2 regions of the Peribacillus sp. ACCC06369 genome follow, and region 1 is predicted to be linked to the other one. Evidence: riboswitches for the same ligand, from Rfam matches in the RefSeq annotation. Region 1 holds a riboswitch; the other holds the start of a gene.
The links. Region 1 has a riboswitch for cobalamin ahead of QUF78_RS06095 (ribonucleoside-diphosphate reductase subunit alpha). Riboswitches for the same ligand answer to the same signal wherever they lie in the genome.

Region 2: it holds a riboswitch for cobalamin, as region 1 does, so the genes downstream of both, metE (5-methyltetrahydropteroyltriglutamate--homocysteine S-methyltransferase) here and QUF78_RS06095 (ribonucleoside-diphosphate reductase subunit alpha) in region 1, are expected to answer to the same signal.

The regions. Positions count from the first base shown of each region.
Region 1 is NZ_JAUCEN010000002.1:1,079,591-1,082,804, reverse strand. Features, by position in the region: gene QUF78_RS06100 (manganese-dependent inorganic pyrophosphatase) at 1-888, opposite strand, end outside; cobalamin riboswitch at 1,182-1,361, shown strand; gene QUF78_RS06095 (ribonucleoside-diphosphate reductase subunit alpha) at 1,502-3,214, shown strand, end outside.
Region 2 is NZ_JAUCEN010000002.1:796,723-799,936, forward strand. Features, by position in the region: gene metE (5-methyltetrahydropteroyltriglutamate--homocysteine S-methyltransferase) at 1-1,764, opposite strand, end outside; cobalamin riboswitch at 1,919-2,110, opposite strand; gene QUF78_RS04645 (potassium channel family protein) at 2,368-2,787, shown strand; gene bcp (thioredoxin-dependent thiol peroxidase) at 2,850-3,214, shown strand, end outside.

The DNA.
Region 1 (3,214 bases):
TTTACGCGATACAACGCCCTCTAAGACGGCGATGTTATTGTTTAATGAAACGTCATATGCTTTTTCCACTGCGTTGGCTGCTTTACCAAGAGCCAAGGCAACAGAATCATTGGTCAGGATATCCGTTACTACGAATAGGAATAAATCCAATTCCTTCACAGCGATGACCGATTCAATGGCTGCTTCTAGTTCGGCTTGCTTAGCAAGGACTTCGTTCGGATCAACAGCATTGACCTGAGCTATCTCCACTTTAGCCATGCCCATGGAGAATTCTTTTGCATCAAGAGTGATAAGCTGGGCAATCGTTTTGTCGCTCAAGTCAGCTCCCGCCTTCAACATTTCCAAACCATATGTTTCAGCGTTGACTCCCGCAATATCAGCCAGTTCCATAGCTGCTGCAACGTCTTGCTCCGTGCAGGTCGGCGATTTGAACAATAAAGAATCCGAAATGATGGCAGACAGCATAAGACCTGCAATCGCTTTTGGGATTTCAACGCCGTTTTCTTTATAGATTTTATTTAAAATGGTTGCCGTACAGCCAACTGGTTCCGCACGGTAATATAAAGGATCGCTTGTTTCAAAGTTAGCGATGCGGTGATGGTCGATAACTTCCAACACACGTACTTGGTCAATATCTTCAGCACTTTGCTGGCGTTCATTGTGATCGACCAGGATCACGCCATCAGCTTCCCCTGCCACTTTTTCCACAAGACGAGGAGCTTCGAATTTGAAGTGGTCCAACGCATATTGAGTTTCACCATTCACTTCACCCAGACGAACTGGTTCAGCGTTGATACCTAACTGCTTTTTCAGATCTGCATAAGCGATTGCTGAACAGATTGTGTCTGTATCCGGGTTTTTATGTCCAAAAACTAATACTTTTTCCAAGATTTTATCTCCTTTTTCATAAATATTTTTCCGCGAATCCCCTTATCGCAATAAAGGAGAGCCACCTTTACTATACACTTTATTTTAACACAAAATCCCCTAAATTCAGCGCTTGAATTACCCATTCCCCAATAAAATCTTTCATTCTTTCACCCTCTACCTTCTCTTTGTCAATAGATAAGGGTTGGTTTTTCTCAAATATATTAGTTGAATTATCATCGTATATGGCTTACGATAATATAAGCAGAAATACTAGATATTGATTACATAAACAACACCAATAACTATATATAGATTTTTTTGTAATCCAAGGTGCCAGCGATGGCTGAAAAGGGAATCCGGTGCGAACCCGGAACTGTCCCCGCAACTGTAAATGTGACGAAATGAGAAACCACTGTATAGCTCTCTATACGGGAAGGACTCAAAGTAGGATGATCATGAGTCAGGAGACCTGCCTTGAATTTTTCACGTTTCTTATTCTTCGGGGATTGAGATGATGAAACGATAGCATAATGGCTATTTTTTCATGGCTCTTTTATTCTATCGTTTGATCCGCTCAATTCATTGGGCGGTTTTTTTTTATTTTAGCGGAAGTTTACAAGGAGGATTATTAATGACTCAAACATATAACTCTACCATAAGTGAAAATGACACCGACACGAATTCCATCCAGCTTGAGATGTTATCGAAGGAATTTGAAGGCCGTCTCGATATGGAAAAGTTCAAGAAGCGTTTTACAAAATGGCTTGATCGCAAAAGTGACTCAACCGAAGAACAGGCATCAAAGAAACTGATTCAGCTCGCTCTGGAAAGTGTCGATATCGATGCTCCCGATTGGACGTTCGTTGCTGCAGCAGAACTGTTGAATGCGATGTATAGGGATGCACAAGCCAATCGAGGTTATGAAGGCATGAGTTATGGCCCATTCTATGAACTGATCACGGAACTCTCCCAACTTTCAGAAGGCCAGCGTTACCCCATCTATAAATCAGAACTGCTCTCTTCTTATACGAAAGCGGAAATTGAGGAATTGGGTTCGGTGATCGACCCGGAAAAGGATAAATTATTTTCTTACATAGGCATCTACTTATTAAACGATCGCTACCTAGCCCGCCCAAAAAAGGACAAGGTCTACGAACTGCCCCAAGAGCGCTTCATGATCATCGCGATGGAAATCATGCGATTGGAAAAAACGGAGCACCGCCTGCAACTTATCAAAGAAGCTTACTGGGCAATGTCCAACCTTTATATGACTGTTGCGACACCTACACTCTCCAATGCAGGAAAAACGCATGGACAGTTAAGCTCTTGCTTTATCGACGCAATTGAAGATTCCATTGATGGTATCTACCTATCTAACTACGATGCCGCAAAAGTATCAAAATTCGGCGGCGGTGTCGGTCTTTACGTTGGTAAGATCCGCTCGCTTGGTTCCGATATCCGTGGTTTCTCTGGAAATAGTTCCGGCACGACTCCTTGGATTCGACTGTTCAACCAGACAGCTGTCAGTGTCGATCAACTGGGGCAACGTAAAGGTGCCATCGCGATTTACTTGGATGCCTGGCATAAAGATATCATGAGCTTTCTTGATTTGAAGACGCAAAACGGGGATGACAGATTAAAAGCCCATGATATTTTTACGGGTGTATGCATTCCTGATTTATTCATGGAGGCTGTACGTGACAGAAAAGAATGGTATCTTTTCGATCCGCATACCGTCAAGCAAACCCTTGGATTCTCACTTGAAGACCTCTACGACGAGAAGAAAGGCGAAGGAAGCTTCAGGAATCATTATGCACTTGCTGTCGAGGCCGCAGAAAATGGTTCGCTTCCAAACTATAGCTTTGAAAAGATCAATGCGATGGACATCATGAAAAGCATCATGATTTCTCAATTAGAAGAAGGCGTACCATATATGTTCTACCGCGATGAAGTGAACCGGAAGAATCCAAATAAACATAAAGGTATGATTTATTGTTCTAACCTTTGCACCGAGATTGCTCAAAACTTAAGCCCTTCGACGATCACCGATGAATACGAAACAGAAGATGGAGATGTCGTTGTTGTTCGTAAAAGCGGCGATTTCGTTGTCTGCAACCTTTCATCCATTAACTTGCCCCGTGCGGTGAGCAGCGATGTTTTGGAAAGGTTGATTCCCATTCAGATCCGGATGCTGGATAACGTAATCGATGTGAATAATCTTCCGGTCAAGCAAGCATCCATCTCGAACAAACGTTACCGGGCAATTGGTTTAGGAACGTTTGGATGGCATCATTTACTTGCCACACAGAATATTTATTGGGAATCGGATGAGGCTGTTGAATAT
Region 2 (3,214 bases), 280 kb from region 1:
CAAAGCAAGTGCCAGCTGGTAGCATACATTCTCCCTGGAAATATCATCACGGACAAATGACCAGTTCAAAATCGTGACAGGACCTGTAAGCATTCCCTTTACGGTCTTCTTCGTAAGTGATTGTGCGTATACACTTTCCCTGACTGTCATCGGTTCGATGAAATGGATGTCGCCATAAATGACTGGTGGTTTTACGCAGCGAGACCCATAGGATTGTACCCAGCCCTTTTCTAGAAAGACAAATCCGCCTAACTTATGACCGAAGTATTCAACCATATCCGTCCGTTCGAATTCCCCGTGTACGAGAACGTCCAAGCCGATTTCTTCTTGAATGTCGATCCACCTGCCGATTTCTTCGTTAATGAATGTTTCATATTGCGCAGCGCTCCATTCTCCTTTTTTGAATTTCCCGCGTGCTTGCTTAACTTCAAATGTCTGGGGAAAACTACCGATCGTTGTTGAAGGTAGAAAAGGCAATTTGAAAAATTCCTGTTGTTTTTGGTAACGTTCTTTAAATGGCAGCTGACGTCCAACATGCTCTGATTTAGCCTTTTCGACACTGGATTGTACACTCTTATGATTCCGTGCATTTGAACTAGCTAACGTCTGAACCGTTAATTTATTAGCATCGACCTTATCGGCGATTGCTTCAAAGCCCTGATTATTCCCTTTGACCAAGAGTGTTATTTCTTCAAGTTTCTCATCGGCGAAAGCAAGGGTTTCTTTCACTTCTTTTGAAACGGCGGTTTCATTACGAACGGTCACTGGAACATGAAGCAGGGAACAAGAGGGTTGAAGCCAGATTCGGTCTTCGGCTACTTTTTTCTTTAGAGTGTCGATCAATTGAATCTTTTTCGATAAATCAGAAAGCCAAATGTTTTTTCCATCAATCACACCTGCACCAAGCACTTTGTCCTTCGGGAAGCCGGATGCTTCAAGATTACTTAGATTCCTTCCTTTATCATGTACAAAATCAAGACTGATTCCCTGAACTGGTAATTCGATGACTTCTTGGTAGTGTTCCACGGCATCAAAGTATGTTTGCAGCATGATGTTTAGGTTTGGTGCTGCTTCATTCAGTTTTTCATAAAGGTAAGTAACAGTTTGCATATCATCTTTGGAAATGGATGAAACAAGAGAAGGCTCGTCCATTTGAATCCACTTCACGCCTTCTTGCTCCAACTCCTGCAGGATTTGCGTATATAGAGGAAGCAGGCGCAGGATTATGCCAGGGATATCTTGTTTTTTGAAGCCTTTGGAAAGGGAGATGAAAGTATAAGGTCCGATTAACACGGGCTTCGTTTCAATCCCTAGCTTTTCCTTGGCTTCCCGATATGCTACAAGTGGTTTATTTTCTGTTAAAGTCAGCTGTGGCAGTTTTAATTCAGGGACGATATAGTGATAGTTCGTATTGAACCATTTCGTCATTTCGGAAGCGACCTCATCATTGTTCCCGCGAGCCATTGAATAATAAACGGAAAGGGGAACGCTTCCGCCTTCATAGGCAGAGTAACGTTCAGGAACAAGACCGAACATGACGGACATATCGAGCATTTGATCATAGAAAGTGAAGTCGTTGACAGGAATGATATCAATGCCTTGATCTTTTTGTTTTTGTAAGTTGCCTAAACGGATGGCTTTTAGTTGTGCCGTAAATTTTGGTTCATCGATTTTCCCAGACCAATATGCTTCCAATGTACGTTTCCATTCACGATCTTCCCCGATTCGCGGGTACCCCAAATTACTGCTTTTCAAAATTCTCATCCTCCTACTTTCCTTTGATTTGTTTAAAAACAATAAAAAAAGCACCCCTAACTGTCAATAAGAGAAAGTTAGAAATGCTTAAAATAAAGAGACATGCAGAATGCCCCTTATAATTATAAGGTCCCTAACACCTCCCTATCTCCCGTAGGTTAAAACAGTGTTGTCGAAATAGGCAGGTCTCCTGACTTAGGGAATATCATTAGCAGCGAGCCTTCCCGATCCGTAGATCAGTGGCATATTGGATGGCGCTAACATTCCCATTACAGTGGCGGGACCGTGCCGGAATCAAACCGGGCTTCCCTTTTAATCCTAATGAAAATTAGGAACCTATTTCCACATATGAAATTTCACTAAACCTGCTGATAAACTGATTGCAGGTACCAAATATTTATAAAATAAAAACTATTATAAAAATTTAGATAATCTTAACATATCCGACCAAAAGGGTCAACATGAAAAAAATCGGGAAACGTTCCCGACATTTTGACAAATGCCTTTAGGGTGTGTGAGTGATAAGGCTGAAGTCTGTTCCTAAAAAAGAATATATTGTTAGGACAGGGAGTATGTATAAAGGAAGTGGCGTTTTGAAATGGGGCGTAGGGGATGACTTTCTACATCTTGATTGCAGGAATCATTTTTTGCATGGTGATGAGCATTCGGACGTTATTTCTTGTTGAGTCGGGAGGAAAGAAGTTTTCTCTGGAGGATATGCTGTGGCTTGGCAATTTATATGCGACGATATTAGTTGGATTTGCACTGATTTATTTATTATACGAGCTTCAGAATCATTCGGTGATTCTTGATATGGGCAATCGATTGGATGGCACATTCTATGAACAGTTGAAGACTTCTTTTTATTTTAGCGCGATGACCATGTTTTCTGTAGGGTATGGAGATATAGCCCCAATTGGAATGGGCAGGATGATAGCTACCATTCAGGCTTTCATCGGGTACACACTCCCGGCAGCGTTCGTGATTCGGACGGTGATCGATCTGGAGCATAAAGATAGGAAGGATAAATGAAAGTTGTGTTTCTTTCGATTATTGGGTACTCTTACCATAATGAAGGAAATGGAGGATTCAATATGACTGTTAAAATTGGAGAAAAAGCACCTGATTTTCAACTCCCTGCAAACAATGGTGAAATGGTTTCCCTATCGGATTTTAAAGGGAAATACATCGTTTTATATTTTTATCCAAAAGACATGACGCCAGGATGCACGACGGAGGCCTGTGATTTCCGGGACCACAATGAACAATTCGAGGAATTGAACGCTGTCATTATTGGTATAAGCCCAGATCCGGCGGCACGTCATGAAAAATTCATCGAAAAACATGGATTGCCTTTTCTGCTGCTAGCTGACGAAAACCATGAAGCGGCTGAATCATTTGATGTGTGGCAATTGAAAAAGAATTTCGGCAAGGAATATATGGGCATTGAACGTTCAAC